Linked DNA regions of Methylotuvimicrobium sp. KM2. The protein of the gene in region 2 binds, or shares a complex with, the protein of the main gene of each other region. Links are inferred from orthologs where the notes say so. Each region holds a gene or a part of one and is shown on either strand. Other genes may lie near its edges.

Region 1 (14,264 bases), 960 kb from region 2 along the record:
ATTGGCGGTAAATATTCCGCCGTGTCTCGATAATATCGCCAGCAACATCGCCAATCGGTTCTGATCGAAGCCTACTGCCAAGCGCCGGGGATTACCGTATTGACACTCGGTGACCAATGCTTGAATTTCAACTAACAATGGCCGGGTACCTTCCCACAGTACTGTCACAACACTACCCGAGGACGGCTTTTCTGCCCGGTTTAGAAACATCGCGGAAGGATTTTTAACCTCTTTGAGACCGGTACTGTCCATCGCAAAAAAACCCAATTCGCCGACGCTACCGAAACGATTCTTATCGGCTCTAAGCACCCTGAACCGAGCATCGTTAGTCGACGACAACACCACTTGGGTATCGACAATATGACTGAGCGTCATTGGCCCCGCCAACGACTGATCCTTGGTGACATGACCAACCAAAAACACCGAGACATCATGCCGCTTGGCATATTGAGTCAGGTAACTTGCCGACTCCCTAACTTGAGATACCGACCCCGGTGCCGAGTCGGTATCTTGGGTATACATGACCTGTATCGAATCGACCACTAAAACCTGCGGATTGATGTCGTCCAACACATCGCACACGTTCTGCACCGAAGTTTCCGCAAGCATGTTGATCCGCTCACCTGACACATTCAGTCGGTGAGCCCGTTCGGCGATTTGCTGCAAAGACTCTTCGCCTGAAACATAGAGCACATCGATCCCGCGTCGGGCCATGTCGGCAATCGCCTGGAGCAATATGGTACTCTTTCCAGCCCCCGGCGCGCCGCCGATTAGCGTAACGCTGCCTCTGACAACACCGCCTCCCAAAACTCGATCGAACTCGGAAATGCCGGTCGACAGTCGCTCCGCCTGAGCCAAATCAACATCGGACAATGCTTGCACGGACGACCTAACCCCGGAATAACCGTCCGTTCTTTTATTCCGCTCGGATTTTCCCGCACCTAGCCTCACTTCCTTAATTGAATTCCATGCTCCACAGGCAGTGCATTGCCCGTTCCAACGAGGGTAATCGGCACCGCATTCCTCGCAGACGAAGGCTGTTTTAGTTTTTTTACTCATATGGGATGAAAAATTACTCCCTTTATACTCAAAAAATGGCTAACTTTATGAAGGTATGGGGTGTGGCTAGCGAGGATGTCGGCAGCAGGGCAGATTTTTGCTCCATGCAAAATCTGCATTCACGCCATCCCTGGCGTTCGATTGCTGCCGTCAAGCCCCCATGGATGGGTTTACCCAGCACCTAAATTCCATAGCCCATTGGCTATGTTTAATGTCATGGCTAATTTAGGTGCTGGATGAATTCCATAGTCCATTGGCTATGGGCAACTATCTGAGATAATTTAGGTGCTGGGTGAACGGCGGTCCTCGATAGACACATCCCATACCTTTTATTCTTAGACGGTTTTTCGATCAAAAGGGAGTATGCAAGCAATAGCCTGCTTATCCTTACTCTTGCGGGATACGATAACCGCGCCCGCGCAATGTTTCGATCGGCTTACTTGTCCCGTCGGGATCAAGCTTTTTTCTTAAACGACCAATAAAGACTTCGATCACATTACTATCCCGATCGAAATCCTCTTCATAGATATGTTCAGTCAATACCGACTTTGATATGACTTCGCCTTTACGAAACATCAGGTACTCAAGCACTTTGTATTCAAACGCGGTCAATTCGAGCCTCTCGCCGGATACCCTGACTTCTTGCGCGGCAGTATCCAACTCGATATTCGCGTGCTTTAAAACAGGATGGGCCTTGCCTCCGGAGCGCCTAATCAAGGCATTGAGACGAGCTAACAACTCTTCGTAATGAAAAGGCTTGACTAAATAATCATCGGCGCCGGCTTCAAGCCCTTCCACCTTTTCCTGCCAGCGGCTTCTTGCGGTCAAGATCAATATTGGAATTACCACCTCGTCTTTGCGCAAGCGTTTTATCAATTCGATGCCTGAAAAATCGGGAAGGCCTATATCGACGATGGCCGCATCGACCGGATATTCCTTACCCAAATAATAACCGTCACTGCCTTTATTAGCCGTATCAACGGCAAAGCCCTTATCGGTCAAAAATTTTTTGATTTGTTCGCACAGAATTAATTCGTCTTCAACGACTAAAATACGCATCGGTCACTTCCTTTTAGGATCGAGTATGAAAAAACTTCGATAACTGCAGGAAGGGGGTTCGGTGGCTCGATTGACAGGTGTCGGCGGCAGGGCAGATTTTTGCTCCTGCAAAATCTGCATTCATGCCATCCTTGGCATTCAGATGCCGCCGTCAAGCCTACATGGACGTATTCACGGCGCCCTGTGCGAGTCACTGTACCGCAGCAAAGCCTACTACTTGTAGAAGTCATTTTGTGCATGCTCCTTACCTATCCCTACCTAATAATCGCCCTGTTTCGGCATCGATACGCTGATATTGTATTCTGCCGTCGGGTGTCAGGATTTTGATGACATGAACCTTTCGGCCTTCAATCGATTCGGTTTTAGCCCCCAGCACTTTGACTCTGCTATCCTGACGAACTTGCTTGGTCGCTTCATCCAAACTTACCATCGCGACCATAAATTCGCCCCCGAATGAAACAGAGACAGGTAATAATGCGGTCATCAATACCACTTTGATTAAATTTGTCATTGCTAATCCAGCACCTTAAATTAATATTCGCATTTTGCCTTAAAAGCGACCAAGGCAATGAAGTAGACCGAGCTTAAAGGGTTCATCTGAACCCTTACTGAATAAAAGGTTATTGAATCAGCATTTTTTCGCTAAAGATGCCTAGCGACTTACCGAACGACGCACCGATTCTACCCGCCAACTTATCGAGTAAGCGCTCGGGCGGCGTAAAATTAACCAATTTTTCGGCGCCGATAACATGCTTGGCAACATAATTTGCACTACCGAAATCGTCGGCCAGGCCCAATTCAACCCCTTCTTTCCCGGTCCAAACCATACCGGAAAATATCAAGTCAGTCTCCTTTAAACGTGTTCCTCGCCCTTCTTTTACCGCATCGATAAATTGCTGGTGCACTTGACCGAGCAATTTCTGCATGTGCTGAATTTCTTCTTCATCTACCGGTAAAAAAGGGTCAAGCATTCCTTTATGTTCCCCGGACGTTAGTAAACGCCGCTCTACCCCCAGCTTATCGAGCGTATCGACAAAACCGAAACCGTTCATCAACACGCCGATCGAACCGATCAGGCTGGCTTGATTCACATAAATTTTATCGGCTGCCGAAGCGACGTAATAGCCGCCGGACGCACAGATATCCCCCACGACCGATATAATCGGCAAGTCGGGATATTCTTTCTTCAATTCCCTGATTTCATGAAAGATATAGTCCGATTGCACAGGGCTCCCGCCCGGTGAATTGACATTCAGAATGATGCCGCGCGTGCTATTGTCTTTCGCGGCTTGACGCAACCCTTTGATAATGCGGCTCGCATTGGCATCCTTATCCTCGGCAATCATGCCGACCACATCGATCACCGCGGTATGCCCCTTAATATCCAACCCCATCCCAATGTCGTCCTTCCACTTTGGAAACATAATTGCCGCAAAAATGGCAACCAAATACAAAAAAGTCAGCATTTTGAAAAAAATGCCCCAGCGCCTTGCCCTTCTTTGTTCCGTTATCGCCGCAAAAGCTAATTTTTCTATCGTTTCCCGTTCCCAACCGTCTTTCCGTTCCGATTTAGAAACGGCCTGGCTGTCATTATTGCTTTCCACTTGTTAACCTCAAATAAATTCCAGTAATTGTGATGTTTGTGCCAAATTAAATAAAGGGTCGTATTGCCGCAACAGTTCCGGACTATGCGCCCCGCAAGCAACGGCCGCCGAAACAATGCCCGCATTACGAGCCATTTGCAAATCATGAATCGAATCGCCGACCATCAAGGCTCGTTCGGTCGGAATTTCGAGGCGATCGATGATTTCTTGCAACATGACAGGAGCCGGTTTGGATGCGGTTTCGTCGGCGCAACGAGTGATGTCGAACAAATGTTCGGTACCGGTTTGCACGAGAGCCTTTTGCAAGCCTTTCCGCCCCTTTCCGGTAGCCACCGCCAACCGATAGCCACTCGCTCTCAGGATATTTAGCATATCGAACACACCTTTAAACAAATCGGCTCGGCTCAGCTGTTTGGCAAAGAAAGCCTGACCATAATGCTCGATAAACGTATTCCTGGCGTCATTATCGGCTTCCGGGAACAGCTGGCGCACAGCATTATCGATGCTCAATCCGATAACATCCTTTGCCACTTGATCCTCAGGCACCTCAAAACGACATCGAACAGCAGCATTCTGCAAACAATGCACGATCCAATCGATCGTATTGACCAGTGTTCCATCCCAATCAAAAATAATCAAATCAAAGCGTTTAGGAACGAACATCAAACAACTTTTTCAAATGTTGGAAGGGGGGGCGGTGGCTCGATTGACAGGTGTCGGCGGCAACAGGGACAGCTGCCGTCAAGCCTACACGGATGTATTCACGGCGTCCTGTTAAGCGAGCCACCGAACCGCCACAAAGCTTACTGTTTCGAGAAGTTGTTATATGCATATTCCTTAGTCATCATTATTATTGTTAATCAATGCTTCCATTAGCTTCGGCACGGGCGCGGTAATCTGCAATCGTTGACCGGTAACAGGGTGGACGAATTCCAATCGGTAAGCGTGCAAAAACATTCGCTTAAAACCCAATTTTTTGAACGCCTTATTAACGTCGAAGTCGCCATAACGCTCGTCGCCGATGATGGGATGGCCTAGCCAGGCGGCATGAACACGAATCTGATGCGTTCGTCCTGTCTTAGGTGACGCTTCGACCAAAGTCGCATTGGGCAATAGCTTAATGCGTCGGAAAAAAGTTTCGGCTTCTTTTCCCGATCGACTCACTTCGACCATACGCTCTCCGCCTTTGTTGACATTTTTTTGCAACGGGGCTGTAACCACCAATTTTTTTCGCGCCCAACGACCCGCCAAAACGGCCAAATAGGTTTTTTGAATATCGTCGCCGCGAAACAGTTCATGCAGTTTTCGCAAAGCACTCCTTTTCTTCGCAATCAATAAACAACCGGAAGTATCCCTGTCCAAGCGGTGCACCAACTCTAGAAACGGCGCAGCAGGCCTTATTTGCCTGAGCCCTTCGATGACCGCAGAATCCAGTCCGCTACCGCCATGCACGGCAAAGCCGGACGGCTTATTGAGCACCAACAGCACATCGTCTTCATACAAAATGTCATGTTCTAGACTGTGTCTTAATGATTGCGGCACAAATGCATCATTTTCGGTCTCGGCAACGCGTATTGGCGGAATCCTGACGACATCGCCCTCCTTCAAGCGATATTTCACATCCACACGACCCTTATTCACGCGCACCTCGCCCTTTCGAACAATCCGATAAATCCGGCTCTTAGGCACGCCTTTCAGCTTGGCAATCAAAAAGTTATCAAGCCGCTGATCGCAGTTTTCCTCAAAAACTTCAATAAATTGAACGCCCGAATGCGTTTCTTGCTGTACTGATTTCATCGAATAATGATACCAGTATATTTTATGACATGATTCTTTAAATTGATGAGTGCCGTTAACATTGATATATTAGGCCAGTTTATACAACTAAAATAAACGCTCCGTCCGCCTTATGCGATTAGGAGCCCTAAAAAATTATTCGCTGACCAGTTACTAAACGACTGTTCAGTCATTGGAATTTTGGGTTTTATCGTTCGACCCGTGATGAGCGAAATATAATAATTCCTGTTTAGGAAGGATTTTACAAGAAGACAGGCTTGCGCACACCTATTCGCATCGAATAAATCATGCTGAATAAACAATGCAAATTCTTTTGCTTTTCATAACTTAAACGAATGAACGAAAGCAAGCGAGACCGCCAATCATAGGACGGCACACCCCCCCGTCCCGGCCCTAAAAGCCGCGGCATCGTAACAGCCCATACGAAGGTCTAACGCCGATGCGCAACCTGAAAGTCTTAAAAAAATTCTAAACATGGGACAGGAATAATCAAGGATACCTTAAATGAAAAGAATGCTTATCAATGCCACGCAACCTGAAGAACTGCGTGTCGCTTTGGTAGATGGTCAAAAACTTTACGATTTTGACATTGAAGTCCCTTCAAAAGAACAAAAAAAGTCAAACATTTACAAAGGCATTATTACCCGTATCGAACCCAGCCTAGAAGCCGCTTTCGTGAATTACGGCTCCGAAAAACACGGCTTTTTACCCTTTAAAGAAATCGCTCCGAACTTCCGGCAACGCGCGGAAGGCGACACCTCCGAAGGCGGACGCGCATCGATCAAAGATCAAATCAAGGAAGGCCAAGAAATCGTCGTTCAAATCGAAAAAGAAGAACGCGGAAACAAAGGCGCGGCATTAACCACCTACATCAGCCTCGCCGGAACCTATTTGGTATTGATGCCGAACAACCCGAAAGCCGGCGGTATTTCCAGGCGCATTGAAGGCGATACGCGAAATGAATTGCGTGAAGTCATGGCGGCATTGGAGATTCCCGACACCATGGGTTTGATCGTCCGTACCGCCGGTTGCGGCAAGAGCGCCGAGGAACTGCAATGGGACTTGAATTATCTATTGCAACTATGGGAAGCGATCGAACGTTCGGCTAGCGAGCACTCGGCCCCTTTTTTGATATTCCAAGAAAGCAATGTCATCATCAGAGCCCTGCGCGACCATCTACGCGGCAACATTGATGAAATCCTAATCGACAAGGAAGAAGCATTCCACCTGGTGCAAAAGTTTTTGAAACAGGTCATGCCGCACTTTTTGTCTAAAGCGAAACTCTATCAGGATTCGGTACCGTTGTTTAGTCGCTATCAAATCGAATCGCAAATCGAAATCGCCTACGGACGCGAAGTATCGCTGCCATCCGGCGGCTCGATCGTGATCGATCATACCGAAGCATTGACCTCGATCGATATTAACTCGGCACGCGCGACCAAAGGCAGCGACATCGAAGAAACCGCTTTGAACACCAACCTTGAAGCCGCCGATGAAATCGCTCGTCAGTTACGGCTTCGCGATTTGGGCGGTTTGTTCGTGATCGACTTCATCGATATGATGGCCAATAAAAATCAACGCGCGGTCGAAAACCGCTTACGCGATGCGTTAAAAATCGATCGCGCTCGTATACAAACCAGCCGTATTTCGCGATTCGGCTTGCTGGAAATGTCTAGACAGCGGCTTCGACCTTCGCTAGGAGAATCCACGCAACTAATCTGCCCACGCTGTAAAGGCCAAGGAACGATCCGTAATGTCGAATCGGTCGCATTGGCAGTGCTGCGCGTACTGGAAGAAGAAGCGATGAAACCCGGCACCGAAAAAGTCATCGCGCATTTGCCGATCGAAAGCGCGACTTTCCTGCTCAATGAAAAGCGGCCAGCTATCGAATTGATCGAGTCTCGATTAAAAGTCGGCATCGTGATTCTGCCGAGCAAACACCTGGAAACGCCGGCTTACACGATAGACCGAATCAAAGCCAAGGATGCGATCGAGGAAAAACCTAGCTATTTACAAATCAAGGAAGAAGATATTCCGCTTCCTGAGTTCGCGCAACAGATCAAGCCCAAAGCCGAACAAGCGGCTATTAAAGAATTTCTACCCGATGCGCCTGCGCCGGTACAAAATCGCAATACCTCGGCCAGCCTGATTAAGCGCTTTTGGCAAAAATTGGTCGGCGGTAAAGAAGAAACGACAGCCACACCCCAGCCAGCCAAAAAACAGGAACGAAAAGAAGGCGAAGAAAGAACGCAGGGCAAAAAACGCGATAACAAACGTGGACCGGGAAGTCGAAGTAACCGACCTAAAAGGCCCGCCAATAAGCGTGAAACAAAACCTGACGAACAGAAAGAGACCATTACTGAAGAAGTCGCTCAACAATCGGTTGAGCCGGACAAAACGACGAATGAAGCTGTCGAACAACCGGTAAAAAAATCGCCATCCAGAAATGGAAGAAGAGGCCCGAATAGACGTCGTCCTCGGAACCCGAATTACCGAAAACCGGAATCCTCACAACAGGACGAAACCAGCGGACCGAACGTTCCAACTCAAGCCGATGAAGGCCCGAAATCGGCAGAAGTGGTTAAAACACAAGACGAGAAGCCTCGCCGTGAACAAGACGCTACCGGCGCTAAACCGGACAACAATACCGACAGCAAACCCGTTGTTAAATCCGAAAGCGAATCGGACGTCTAAACATTAATCCCTTTTAAACTCACGGTTGCCGGAACCAAAATAACGGCAACCGTGAGGCCTACAGAAGGAACCCCATGAAATTCTCTCGCTATTTCAGTCAAAAAACATCACCCAATAACCCGCTTGGCTAAAATACCGACCAATAACCCGCCCATCAAATAACCTATCGCCATTTCGGACATCGCTAACAGTTTTTGCAGAGAACCGACCGGTACGATATCGCCATAACCGACCGTCGTAAATGTCGTCAGTGAAAAATACAGACAGTCCAAAAACGAGCGATCCATCAAACCCCAAAAAATTGCAGCATAAGCTAACACGAAACCCACAACCCATAGCGCATATCGCGAAAATGAACGACCATAATCGCAGGACCAGCGTAAAAAACAGGCGAATACCGGATAATGCCTATCCAATTGCTGAATACGTTGCTGCGACAAGGCTAAATCATATAACAAGGTTGCCAACGTAAAGTTGACTGCATGCAAATTGACGCCTAAAAAACGCGTGGAACTATTGAAACGCACATTGTCGAGCAAAGCCCTATTAAGTACGGCAAAATCGAATCGCGCACCGGAAATATCGCTCTCCGACAAATAACTGTCGGATAAATTACTGTAGGACAAATCAGCGCCGGACAAATCGGCATAAAAGAAGTCGATGTTCGACAGATCGAGTTTCGACAATTCGGCATTCGGCAAAGGAATACCGCGCAAGTCAAACTGGCCGGCAAACTTGCCGACATGACGCTCCAACGTCTCGCGCGACCAGCGTCCAGCATTTAAGCTATTCAATACACCGAGTCCTGTTGGTTTACGCCAACGCCCGCGCAAGGTTTCCTTCTCCAAGTTGGCGAAATGCTTCCATTCCAAACTATCCTTATCGCTAATGTCGACCGTAGGTCCAATAAATTCATTCATGCATGAATCATAACAAAATCAAAATAACACTAAAACCCCGAACACAAGTGAATAGTGAATAGTGAATAGTGAATAGTGAATAGTGAATAGTGAATAGTGAATAGTGAATAGTGAATAGTGAAATGATTCGGAGTTTAAACTACTTGTCAAGTTCTAATTTCCCCTTTCCCCTCACCTATATCTAACCTCAACAGCATCCGCCCCCAGCAAACGCTTTAACCGCAAGACCAATTCATCCGAAGGATGCACGCGCCATTCATCGCCGAATTGTAGCGATGACTTGGCTGTTGCGGAACGATAAGCAAGTACAATAGGGCAAGAACCACCCTTAAACGGTTGCAGCGTATCATCGAGCTTATCGACGAACGACTTTGCATCGCGCTGTTCATTCGTATTCGCCCACTGCAACGAAAGACATCGGGCATATTGATTCCGTGCGTCTTCGATACTGTATAGTTTATCGACCGTCAATCTCAGCATGCCGCTAAAATCGTCAATCGCAACACCGCCCTCTGCGACCAGCAAGGCATCCTTAGACAATAAATCGCGGTATCTTTCGTAACTGTCGCCGAAAATTGCCAATTCAAGACGGCCGGACCGATCATCCAAGGTCGCAAACCCCATCGTTTTGCCGTTTTTATTTTGCCGCGTCCGTAATTCCACGACTAGTCCTGCGGTGCGCGCCTCCATTTTTCCTCGCGTGCGCTCAACATCACCCAAGATCTTACCAATCTTGCCATGCACGATATGCTTCAATTCCGATTCATATTGCGTAATCGGATGTCCGGTCAAGAACAAGCCCAAGGTCTGCTTTTCGGCGGCCAATCGCTCCGATTCGGTCCAAGGCTCGGCTTGAGTCGTATAGACGTCCTCCTGTATCCTGTCGTCCTCATCGGGCATGCCCAAACCGAACAAGTCGTTTTGTCCGGTTTGGGCCATCTTGCCGTACTGTTCGGCCACCCGTAATGCAATTGGCAATTCCGCCAAATGCGCCGCTCGATTGGCATCAATCCGATCGAACGCACCCGCCCGAATCAAGGCCTCAAGCACACGACGATTGACCTTCCTCAAATCAACGCGCTTGCATAAATCGTACAGCCCTGCGTAAGATCCGTTAGCTTCGCGTTCTTTTAATAAATCCTCGATCGCGGATTCGCCGACCCCCTTGATTGCACCGATTCCATACACGATTTGACCTTTGTCGTTGACCGTGAAACGATAATTCGATTCGTTGAGATCGGGCGGGCAAATAGCCAATTTCATTTCGCGGCATTCTTCAATCAACACCACGACTTTATCGGTATTGTCCATATCGGAAGACAGCACCGCCGCCATAAACTCAGCCGGATAATGCGCCTTCAGCCAGGCGGTTTGATAAGCGACCAAGGCATAGGCTGCCGAATGCGATTTGTTGAAACCGTAGCCGGCAAACTTTTCCATCAAATCGAAGATATAAGTCGCGACGCTTTCCTCGATGTTATTCGCGACCGCACCTTCTGTGAAAATTTCGCGCTGCTTGGCCATCTCCTCGGGTTTTTTCTTACCCATCGCGCGGCGCAGCATGTCCGCACCGCCGAGGGTATAGCCGGCCAGTTCACGAGCGATCTGCATGACCTGCTCTTGATACAAAATAACGCCGTTAGTCGATTTAAGAATCGGCTCCAGCATGGGATGGGCATATTCGGCTTTCGCGCCGTGCTTGACGTTGATGTAATCGTCGACCATGCCGGACTCGAGCGGACCGGGCCGAAACAAAGCCACCAAGGCGATGATATCGTCGAAACAATCGGGCTTGAGCTTTTTGATCAACTCTTTCATGCCGCGCGATTCCAACTGAAACACCGCGGTCGTCTGCGCTTTCTTCAATAATTCATAGGAGGCCGAATCGTCGCGCGGAATCGTGCTAATATCGACGATAGCCTCGCCTATTTGCTGCTTCTTTAGGTTAATCGTCTCGAGTGCCCAATCGATGATCGTCAGGGTTCGAAGCCCCAAAAAGTCGAACTTGACCAGACCAACCGCCTCGACATCATCCTTGTCGAACTGCGTGACCAGGTTGCCGCCGCCCTGCTCGCAATAAAGCGGCGTAAAATCGGTCAACTTGGTCGGCGAAATCACTACCCCTCCGGCATGTTTACCGGCATTACGCGAAACCCCCTCGAGCGATCTCGCCATATCGATCAGCGTTTTGACTTCCTCTTCAGTCTCATACAACTGCTTGAGATCGGGGCTATCCTGCAGCGCCTTAGTCAGCGTCATGCCTATTTCGAAAGGAATCAGTTTTGCCAAGCGGTCGACGAAGCCGTAGGAAAAACCAAGCACTCGACCGACATCGCGCACGACCGCTTTTGCCGCCATCGAACCATAGGTAATGATCTGCGCGACATGGTCGCGACCATAATGACGCGCGACATAGTCGATAACCTCATCGCGCCGGTCCATACAGAAATCGACGTCGAAGTCGGGCATCGAAACCCGCTCCGGATTCAAGAAGCGTTCGAATAAAAGATCGAATTCGATCGGATCGAGGTCGGTAATTTTCAAGACATAAGCTACCAGCGAGCCGGCGCCAGACCCCCTGCCCGGTCCAACCGGAATCGCGTTGTTCTTGGCCCATTGAATAAAGTCGGCAACGATCAGAAAGTAACCGGGAAAGCCCATCTGCGTAATCACTTTCAACTCGGTCTCGAGCCTGTCGTAATAAACCCGGCGGTTCTCTTCTTCGCTACCGGAACCGAAAGCCGGGTGTTGTTGAAGGCGCTCTTCGAGTCCCTGACGGGACACTTCGATCAGATAGTCATCGATCGTCATGCCTTCCGGAACCGGAAAGTCGGGCAAATAATTTTCGCCTAGCGTCAGCTCCAGATTACAACGCTTGGCGATTTCGACCGAATTTTCCAAGGCTTCCGGGATATCGGCAAACAGCCCCTGCATTTCTTCACCGCTACGCAGATATTGCTGATTGGTGTAATCTTTCGGCCGCCGATTGTCATCTAAAACCCGTCCTTGATGAATACACACCCTGACTTCATGCGCATCGAAATCCTCCGGACGAATAAATCGGACATCATTGGTCGCGACGACCGGCAGCTCCATTTGTTGAGCCAAATCGACAGCCGCCGCCACATAGCGTTCTTCCTCGGCTTTACCGACACGTTGCAACTCGAGATAAAAGGAATCTTCGAATAAATGACTCCATCCCTCGGCCAGGCGTTTGGCCTCGTCGACATTTTCCGCCAACAAGGCCCTGCCGATATCGCCGCTCATGGCTCCTGATAAGGCGATCAGCCCATTGTGATTGTCGGTGATCCATTCGCGCTGAACCATAGGCACGCCTTGATGCTGCCCTTCCTGATAAGACTTTGAAATCAATTCGGTCAGCGTCGTATAACCATTAAGGTTTTTAACCAACAGCGTTAGACAGTAAGGCGATGACGGATCGTCTGGATTGAAGATGTGTACATCGGCGCCGGAAACAGGCTTTATCCCTTGCCCTAGCGCGGCGCGGTAGAATTTGACCAACGAAAATAGATTGGATTGTTCGGTAACCGCGACGGCCGGCATGTTCATGTCGGCTAAGGCTTTAATCAGCGGCTTGATTCGAACAATACCGTCGACCAATGAAAATTCGGTATGAACTCTAAGATGAACGAATGAAGGTTGCATGTTGAATGAGGTATTATCGCGCGGAGGCGCAGGGGCGCGGAGAAGTGCAGAACCTAAGCCCTGTTAATCATTAACGAAATGACGCGGCAAAATATGATTTTAGAAATACGGAATGCCCCATGCACTTTTTCAATCCGGTATTATACTCATCGTATATCAAAATTCGGCGCCGGGGTGTCCGTCAAAGGACGCCGTGAATACGTCCCTGTAGGCTCTATGCCAGCTCCATGCTGGCAAAGCCTTTGTCGAACACCCCGACGCCTCCTCTGGCATTGCCGAAATTTGAAGTGGGAAAGGTATAATCTGCGAGCCTCAGCGCCACTGCGCGAGAAATTTTTGTTAGAGCAGAGCCTTAACCGGAGCGAACGATTTTCTGTGAAACGGCGTAATACCCAACTGCATTAATTGTTGCCGATGCAATGGGGTCGGATAGCCTTTATGCAAATTGAAACCATAGCCTGGATAAAGCCGCTCCAAAAACAGCATCTCTTTGTCTCTAGCGACCTTGGCCAATATTGAAGCCGCGGAAACTTCCGGCACATTCGAATCGGCTTTGACCATGGCCTCTCCTGGTAAATCGATCGGGGGATAGCGACTGCCGTCAACGATAATCCAATCGGGAACCGGATCGATCATGGCGATCGCTCTTGCCATCGCCAACAGCGCCGCGTGCAGAATATTGATGCGATCGATCTCGCTCGGTTCCGCCCGCGCCACGGCCCAACATAGCGCATCCCGCCGGATGGTCAACGCCAGTGCTTCACGCTGCTTTTCGGAAATCTTCTTCGAATCCTTCAAACCAGCAATCGGCTTATCCGGGTCTAAAACAACTGCCGCTGCGAATACGGCGCCGGCAAGACACCCTCGACCGACTTCGTCGACTCCGGCAACTCTTTGCATAGTTATCGTAAAATGCCCCTAGTCACATTCCGCAGAAAACTGACCATCGTCGACAACTCGTCGCTGTCGCCGGCCATGCCTTCCATTTCCTCGATTGCATCTTCGAGCTTTAGGTTCATTTTATAAAGAATTTTATAGGCTTTTCTGATTTGCCGAACGGCCTCCGGCGACACGCCATTGCGCTCCATACCTACTGAATTGATGCCGTGCGGGCGCGTTGGACGACCGCCGACCATCACGAAGGGCGGTATGTCCTGCGTAATCGCGCTACCCATCGCCGAAAAACTGTATTGTCCTATTTGGGTAAATTGATGAACCAGCGTGAAACCGCCGAGTATTGCGTGGTCGCATAAATGCACATGGCCGGCCAGCGACGCACCGTTAGCCATAATTACATGATCGCCGATCACGCAATCGTGAGCGACATGCGTATACGCCATAAACAAGTTATCGGAACCGATCTGCGTTAAGCTGCGGTCCTGCAATGTCCCTCTATGCATCGTCACGAATTCTCGAATGACATTCCTATCGCCTATTTCAAGCCGAGTTACCTCGGAAGCATATT
Region 2 (8,494 bases):
CCAAGGCTCAAGCTGGTCGAACATAAAAAAACCGATCGCATAACCAAAGATGCCTCCCAAGACCGAAAATACCGTGGTCCATAGCGCAAATTGGAAAGCGTATTGAGGACGACCGAGCGCCATCGGCGCCAACATGACATCGGGCGGAATCGGAAAAAAAGACGATTCTGCAAAGCTCAAAGCGCAAAGATACTTCAAGGCATGCCGATGCCGGGACCACGATAGCGTCTTATCGTATAGCGCTTGAAACATGCTTATTCCCTGCCCGACAAAAACGGCACGAAATTGACCGACTCCAGGATTTCGACTTCGAATCCTGATGCGTTTCGCGTAACCCGTTGTAACTCCTGTCCGCCGGCATGACCGATCGGAATCACCATCACGCCGCCGACAGCCAGTTGCCGTAGCAGCATTTCGGGAATTTCGGGCGGAGCCGCCGTTACCAAAATCCCATCGTAAGGAGCATGTTCCGGCCATCCCCAGCCGCCATCGCTGTGCAAATAGCTGATGTTTTTATGTTTCAAACTCCATACCAAATTTTTGGCTTTCTTCTGCAACGGCTGAATCCGTTCGACTGTATAAACATAATCAACCAATTGCGACAACACCGCCGTCTGATAACCGCAACCGGTACCGATTTCCAGGACCTTGGCAAGCGGGCCTGATGCCAGAAGCAATTCGGTCATTTTAGCGACAATATAAGGCTGAGATATCGTCTGGTTATAACCGATCGGCAAAGCGGTATCTTCGTAGGCTCGACTAGCGAGTGCTTCATCGACGAACAAATGACGCGGCGTATTACGCATCGCATCGAGAATTTTATGATTGGTGATCCCCTGTTCCTTCAAACGCCCCACCATGCGCTCCCGAGTTCGCATGGAAGTCATGCCTATTCCTTTTACATTAAGCATCATCATTATTATATTTCTCCTAAGGCAACCAATTTTCTAAAGCGCCTATACGTTCATAGCGCGTCAAATCGACTTGCAAGGGGCTAACCGAAACATAACCCGATTTAATCGCGTAAAAATCGGTTCCCGGCCCCGCATCTTGTTCGACTCCTGGCGGCCCGACCCAATAAATAGGTCTTTCCCGAGGATCGACACTTTTGACCACCGGCTCGGCTTTATGGCGTTGACCCAAACGCGTTGCCTGAAATCCTTTAAGCTCGCTAAAAGGAATATCGGGTACATTGACATTCAAAATACTATCTTGAGGCAAAGGCTCTTCTATCAATCTTTGTAGTAATATAACCGCAACTTGCGCCGCCGTATCGAAATACCTCGGATTATTGCCGACCAACGAAATCGCCACAGCCGGCAGGCCTAAAAACCGGCCTTCGGTCGCCGCCGCCACGGTGCCGGAATAGAGTACGTCATCGCCCAAATTGGAACCGTGATTGATTCCGGCAAATACCATATCAGGCTCTTTCGCCAACAAACCGGTGATCGCCAAATGAACGCAATCGGTCGGCGTGCCGTCTACTCTAATAAAACCGTTAGCGGTTTGGTAAGCCCTGAGCGGTCTTTCCAGAGTCAGTGAATTACTGGCCGCGCTGCGGTTTCGGTCCGGCGCCACAACCGAAATTTCGGCATGATCGCTTAATGCATCCGCCAATGCATTCAGGCCTTCAGCCAGATAGCCGTCATCATTGCTCAACAAAATATGCATTTTAAGTCGCCCCGCGCACAAATAGTTTATAAAATCCCTAATATTAACAACTTATCGTATTTAAATCAGCTAACGTGAGAAAAAAAAGCCTAACACAAGAAGATCGGGATCTGTTTCGCCAAACAGTCGGGAAAGTCATATCGATAGACAGCGACAAACTGCACCTGAGCACCACACCTAAACCCAAACCCATACCCGCTAAACGTTCAGTCGATAATGCTCAATCGCTTGACGAATCAATATTGGTCACTGAATTGCTAAGTCTCGAGGATAGCCTAAGCTTTTTAAGCCCCGGCTTACAAAAAAATGTTTTGCGAAAAATGCGGAAAGGGCATTACGGACTCGATGCCGAAATCGACTTACACGGCCTGAGTAGCCACGAGGCAAAAAAGCAACTATTACGCTTTCTGCATAGTTGTGTGGAGGAAGGTTTTCGTTGCGTCTGTATCGTGCATGGCAAGGGCTATCGCTCGCCGGATAACCTACCGATTTTGAAAAACAGCCTCAATTTATGGCTTCGCCAACATCGGGATGTACAAGCCTTTTGTTCCGCGCCCCACAGAGAAGGCGGCACGGGGGCGGTTTTTGTTCTGCTGCGCTTAACGGATAAATACGACGAACAAGACGATGCCGAGCGCTAAACGATACCAAACGAAAGGAATCATGCCGATCCGATTCAGCAATTTCAAAAACCAACCGATTGTTAAGTAAGCAACGACACAGGAGACCGCCGCCCCGATCGCCATGAAGTCCCACATGACTTCGATATCGGACTTGAACAATTCAAAAGCCTTTAACATACCGGCCAATGCAATGACCGGAATCGACAATAGAAACGAAAAACGAGCAGCTTGCTCGCGCTGTAAACCGGAAAACAAACCGGCCGTGATCGTGATACCCGCACGGGAAGTGCCGGGAATCAATGCGATCGCTTGAAATACGCCGACCAGCAAAGCATCGAATAAAGTCACGACAGTCCGGCGCTCTTTAGCGAATTTTTCCGAAACCCACAGCAACATCGCGAAAACGATGGTCGAACTCGCAATCACCAGAGGCGATCTCAATGACTCTTCAAGCGAGTGAGGCATCGATAAGCCCGCAAGGCCCACGGGAATCGTGCCCAACACCACATACCAGGCCAAACGGGAATCGTCCGAAGCTCCATTGCCGGTGAACGAACCGAACCAGGCCGCGATGATCGTCAATAAATCTTTACGATAATAAGCTACAACAGCCGTTAAGGTACCGACATGCACCGCAACATCGAATGCGAGCCCTTGATCCTCCCAACCCAAAATAACCGGCAATAAAATCAAATGCGCGGAACTCGAAATCGGTAAGAATTCAGTCAACCCCTGTAGCAAAGCCAACGAGATGGCTTGAATAATATCCATGATTTAACTCTCTATAATTTCTCGAAGCAAAGCGGTCGCATAGCTACCCGCCGGTAAAGTAAATTTTAGTTGCAATGTGTCCTGCGAAATAAAACGCCACTCTAAATCTGTCACACACATCCTAAGCGCCCTGCGAGCGCTTTCCAGGCCGCAGTTGGACAAACCGCGACCTATAAAATCGAAACGTTCGATCACTGCGGATTCGATCGCCCTAGCCTCACCCGCTACTTCGGAAGCCCCCTGCCCGGAAAGCACAGCGCTCGGGTGAATTTCGCACGCGTCGACCCGTTTAGAAATGGATTGATCGATTTGGTCGACTTTAAAAAACCCTCGGGAGCCGTCAACAATGAAAACATCGCCATCGACCGGTTTATTCCAACTCTCTAGCCTGATTCTCTCGGCCAAAATATGATTGAACAAAAACGAACGTGCCGCAGATAGGTAAATACCGTGTTGTTCACGCTTAACCTTAGCGCCTTCGAATAGAGCCAGAGCTTTATTGACATTCTGCCCGAGATTCCCGAAGCGTTGCTCGCCGAAATAATTCGGCACACCGCGGGTCTTGATCCGACTCAACTGATCTTCAAGCCGCCTTTCGTCACCTTGCCAATCTCTAATCAATAGTTCGAAACGATTACCGGATAAGATGCCGCGTTTCAATTTACGGGCATGACGTATCGACCGATGAACCGTAATCGTTTCCGATTCGAAATCGGACCATTGCGGCGCTTCTTTGCCCGGTAACCACACACTGAACCATTGCGTCGTGACGGCATGACGATCCTTCAAGCCGGCATAACCGATATCGCGCTGCCTAACGCCGGCAAAACGAGCCAGTTGTCTCGCCACAAATTCGGTATTTTCGCCTTTTTTTTCGATAAGCAAAAAAACATGCTCGCCTTCGCCCGAAGGTTCGAACGACAGCATTTCTTTAACGATGAAATCTTCCGGCTCTATGCGGATCTTTCCGGTTCCGGAGGGACCTCCGTAGGCATAGGGCCACTGTGGTATTTCGACGGTTTTCAAGACTAGGAGGGATCCGTTGGTTTAACTATTGAGACTTGGATGATGTCGATCAAACTACTCCCTTTATAGTCAAAAAATGGCTAACTTTATGAAGGTATGGGGTGTGGCTAGCGAGGATGTCGGCAGCAGAGAAAGCTGCCGTCAAGCCCCCATGGAAGGGTTTACGGCGGTCCTCGATAGACACATCCCACACCTTTTATTCTTAGACGGTTTTTTCGATCAAAAGGGAGTAGTTCTTGCTGATGTATCCAAGGTAATTGCGGCAATTATCCGGCTTTGAGAAAATAATCTTTCATCCTAACGTTCATGAAGTCCCGGCAAATGAAAGTACGAGGCTTGGAGAGGGCGCGGTCACTCGCCCGACAGGACGCCGTGAATACATCCATGTAGGCTCGACGGCGGCTTTCCCTGCCGCCGACGCCTGTCGGTCGAGCAACCGCACCCTCTCCGGAACCGGCATTTGCTCTGCCGAGCTTCGACTATCGAAAAATTAGATAAAGAACCAAAATCTACGAACTTTCACAGTAAAGCACATAAAGAATTTCAAGAAATTACTTAAACTTTATCGCTAGCCTTTTGGTGAGCGGAAGTTTTATACAAACGTATAGCAAATTATTGAACTACCTTTTTATTCTTCATGAACCTCATGGTGAAATGCTTTTTCTAGGTTTAAGGTTTGCCCTGCTACAAGTTTGAATAACGACTGCAGGACTGGGTTACAAATCCGGCTAGCTCTATCTCCGTCGCCCTACCTTTCAATCAATACGGCTGCCTGGACGGCAATGCCCTCTCCGCGGCCTTCGAAACCTAGCTTTTCGGTCGTGGTCGCCTTGACATTGATACAGTCGAGTTCGACGTTCAAATCTTCAGCAATATTACGGCACATCCCCTCGATATGCGGAGCCATTTTCGGCGCTTGGGCAATAATCGTAATATCGGCATTGACGAGAAAATAACCTTTATTTTGCACGACCTGATAAACATGGCGAAGCAATACACGGCTATCGGCGCCTTTGAAACTCGGATCGGTATCGGGAAAGTGCTTACCGATATCGCCTAACGCGGCCGCGCCCAAAAGCGCATCAGACAAAGCATGCAGCACGACGTCACCGTCCGAATGCGCGTCGAGACCTTTTTCATAAGGAATCTTCACGCCACCCAAAATAACGTCTCCGCCTTCCTTGAAACGATGCACATCGTAACCTTGACCGACTCTGATCATTGTTGTTGCTCCAGGTAAAATTGCGCTAAGGGTAAGTCTTCGGGTCGGGTAATCTTGATATTGTCGGGACGGCCTTCGACGATCTTGGGTTGAAAACCGAGCAATTCGAGCGCACTCGCCTCATCGGTCACGGCCGGATTGCCGACCGACGCTTCGAGCGCCTGTTTCAATTGTCCGTAACGAAACATCTGCGGCGTCAATGCGCGCCAAATATGCGTTCTGTCCAAGGTTCCGACTATACTGCCGCCTTGGACGTTTTTTAGCGTATCATGCGACGACAGCGCCAAAATTCCGCCTATTTCGTCATCTTGCAATGAGTCAATCAGAAACCGTATATCGGCGGCAGTAATACAAGGTCTCGCCGCATCGTGAACCAATACCCAGTCTTGTTCAGATGCTCGTCCGGATATCGCCTGTAACGCAGAAAGCACTGAATCCGAACGCTCCTTGCCGCCCGGTGCGGTCTGCACATGCTCATTTTTCGAAATCGCCAGTTCCGGCCAATACGGATCTTCGATAGAAATCGCCACAGCAACTGCAGCAAAAACATTAGCTTGCAACAAACGCGTCAACGTATGCTCCAAGACAGTTTTGCCCGCTAATTCGAGATATTGCTTGGGGCGGTCGGCCTGCATTCGTTTACCGACTCCCGCCGCCGGCACCACCGCCCAAATGGATCGAGTATTTGTCATTAATTAACGTTAAATAATCTATGCGCGGGCAGAGCCCAAGTAGTACTGGGGACAAGATCAGTAGGGATAAAAGCGGAAGCCGAAACCCATTAAAAACGTAACAGCGCGTCTCGGCGATGGCTTTCACTTCTTTCTAGCTACTCCAGAACCTGAAAAAAAGTCTCGTCTTCCTTGATCATCCCTAATTCATAGCGGGCTCTTTCCTCGATCGCTTCTTGTCCTTTTCTCAAATCGAGAACTTCGCCGTAAAGGGCCGCATTGCGTTCCTTTTTTTCCTGGACTTGCATCGCGAGCTCATCCAATCGGCTTTGATATTGATTGATCTGAACAATGCCTCCGTCGCCGAACCAAAGGCGATACTGCAGATGCACGATGATCGCAATCAGCACCGCGACGAGAATCTTAAAATTATTCATTGGACGGCCCATCCTGAATCAGGGCGGCAAAAACGCCGCCCCTTTTCAGATAAATCAGAGCATTTTGAATGCACTGCGGCCTGCGTATTTCGCTTTAGAACCCAATTCGTCCTCGATTTTCATCAAACGATTGTATTTGGCAACACGATCGGAACGACTCAGAGATCCTGTTTTAATCTGACCGGTTCCGGTCGCGACGACTAGATCGGCAATCGTCGTATCTTCGGTCTCACCGGAACGATGCGAAACGACTGCGCTATAACCGGCGGCTTGCGCGGTATGAATCGCATCGAGCGTTTCGGTCAAGGTGCCGATTTGATTAACCTTGATCAAAATCGAATTGGCGATGCCTTTCTCGATGCCTTCTTTCAGAGTTTTAGGGTTAGTCACGAACAGATCGTCGCCGACCAATTGAATCATGCCGCCCAGCTTCTCGGTATGAATTTTCCAACCGGCCCAATCGTTTTGATCCAGGCCGTCTTCGATCGAGATGATCGGATATTTTTTGACCCATTCGACAAAGAAATCGGTCATTTCTTCCGACGTGAAGCTCCGGTTTTCCGCAGATAGCACATATTTGCCGCCTTTGTAGTATTCGGAACTGGCCGCATCCATACCCAGATAGATGTCTTGCCCTGCTTTGTAACCTGCTTTTTCGATCGCTTCGAGGATGACTTCGATCGCTTCTTCGTTCGAAGACAGATTCGGAGCAAAACCGCCTTCGTCGCCGACCGTAGTTGCCAAACCTTTACCTTTCAGTACTTTCGCGAGGTTGTGGAATACTTCCGCGCCGTAACGAATCGCTTCACGGAAGTTCGGCGCGCCGACCGGCAGAATCATGAATTCTTGCAAATCGACGCTGTTGTCGGCGTGCGAACCGCCATTGATGATATTCATCATCGGCACCGGCATGATAAATTCGCCACTGGTGTTCATATAATTGTACAAAGGCAGACCCGCGTCTTTCGCTTCGGCATGCGCGGCCGCCATTGAAACCGACAGAATCGCGTTAGCGCCTAAACGACCTTTGTTCTCGGTACCATCCAATTCGATCATCTTTTGGTCGATAGCAGACTGATCGCCTGCGTCCATGCCAAGGATCGCGGAACGAATTTCAGTATTGACGTTATTAACTGCTTTCAACACGCCTTTACCTAAATAGCGCGATTTATCGCCGTCACGCAATTCGATTGCCTCACGTTCGCCTGTCGATGCGCCGGAAGGCACCATGGCGCTACCGATAAAACCTGAAGACAGAACCACGTCGGTTTCAATCGTCGGGTTACCGCGTGAATCCAAAATTTCTCTTGCACGAATGTCTACTATTTCAGCCATTAGGGTTCCTTATAAAGTTGTTTCGATCAAACTGCTTGCTTTTACAGCCCGATCCAAGGTGATTAAAATTTCAAGTAATTCTTTGATGCGGTGCATAGGCCAAGAATTAGGGCCATCGCTAAGCGCCTCGGCCGGATTCGGATGCGTTTCCATAAACAGCCCGGAAACACCGACCGCTACCGCCGCTCTTGCCAATACCGGAACGAATTCGCGTTGCCCGCCGGAACAAGAACCTTGCCCGCCCGGCAATTGCACCGAATGCGTCGCATCGAAAACGACCGGACAACCTGTATCTCGCATAACGGCCAATGAGCGCATATCCGATACCAGGTTGTTATAGCCGAACGACACACCGCGTTCGCAAACCATGATCTGCTGATTGCCAGTCGCTTTGGCTTTGTTTGCGACATTGGCCATGTCCCAGGGCGCCAAGAACTGGCCTTTTTTAATATTGACCGGTATGCCTAATTCGGCCACGCTTTGAATAAAATTAGTCTGCCGACATAAAAATGCCGGCGTCTGCACGACATCGACCACTTCGGCGACTTCTTTCAGCGGAGTGTCTTCATGAACGTCAGTCAATACCGGCACACCGATTTGCTGCTTGACCTTTTGCAAAATGGCCAATCCCCGCTCGAAACCGAGGCCGCGAAAACTTTCCAGGGACGAACGATTCGCTTTATCGAAAGACGATTTATAGATGAACGGAATACCCAATTCAGCCGTGATTTCTTTCAG

The links.
Region 1: the proteins of eno (region 2) and WJM45_RS16055 are in contact, whole or in part, in a solved structure (PDB 2FYM), measured with the Escherichia coli proteins. The link is inferred for Methylotuvimicrobium sp. KM2 from one-to-one orthologs.

Annotation. Positions count from the first base shown.
Region 1 is NZ_CP150634.1:3,826,424-3,840,687, forward strand. What follows is about bases 5,663-8,618. They hold WJM45_RS16055 (Rne/Rng family ribonuclease), read left to right. Parts: upstream 5,663-6,023; coding sequence 6,024-8,213; downstream 8,214-8,618. Other genes in these bases: WJM45_RS16060 (ion channel), read right to left, coding at 8,321-8,618. Also shown: DNA repair protein RadA, read right to left, coding at 1-1,059; WJM45_RS16030 (response regulator transcription factor), read right to left, coding at 1,447-2,118; WJM45_RS16035 (PepSY domain-containing protein), read right to left, coding at 2,363-2,629; signal peptide peptidase SppA, read right to left, coding at 2,739-3,722; WJM45_RS16045 (HAD-IA family hydrolase), read right to left, coding at 3,732-4,385; 23S rRNA pseudouridine(955/2504/2580) synthase RluC, read right to left, coding at 4,560-5,519; more of WJM45_RS16060, read right to left, coding at 8,619-9,133; dnaE (DNA polymerase III subunit alpha), read right to left, coding at 9,305-12,799; rnhB (ribonuclease HII), read right to left, coding at 13,139-13,699; lpxA (acyl-ACP--UDP-N-acetylglucosamine O-acyltransferase), read right to left, coding at 13,702-14,264. UniProt on the Escherichia coli protein: Endoribonuclease that plays a central role in RNA processing and decay. Required for the maturation of 5S and 16S rRNAs and the majority of tRNAs. Also involved in the degradation of most mRNAs.
Region 2 is NZ_CP150634.1:2,861,662-2,870,155, forward strand. What follows is about bases 5,617-8,494. They hold eno (phosphopyruvate hydratase), read right to left. Parts: upstream 7,757-8,494; coding sequence 6,476-7,756; downstream 5,617-6,475. Other genes in these bases: ispD (2-C-methyl-D-erythritol 4-phosphate cytidylyltransferase), read right to left, coding at 5,617-6,005; ftsB (cell division protein FtsB), read right to left, coding at 6,143-6,421; kdsA (3-deoxy-8-phosphooctulonate synthase), read right to left, coding at 7,766-8,494. In the rest of the region: WJM45_RS12025 (YqaA family protein), read right to left, coding at 1-252; WJM45_RS12030 (protein-L-isoaspartate(D-aspartate) O-methyltransferase), read right to left, coding at 255-914; 5'/3'-nucleotidase SurE, read right to left, coding at 931-1,671; WJM45_RS12040 (Smr/MutS family protein), read left to right, coding at 1,746-2,312; WJM45_RS12045 (undecaprenyl-diphosphate phosphatase), read right to left, coding at 2,271-3,065; tRNA pseudouridine(13) synthase TruD, read right to left, coding at 3,069-4,091; ispF (2-C-methyl-D-erythritol 2,4-cyclodiphosphate synthase), read right to left, coding at 4,840-5,313; more of ispD, read right to left, coding at 5,310-5,616. UniProt on the Escherichia coli protein: Catalyzes the reversible conversion of 2-phosphoglycerate (2-PG) into phosphoenolpyruvate (PEP). It is essential for the degradation of carbohydrates via glycolysis.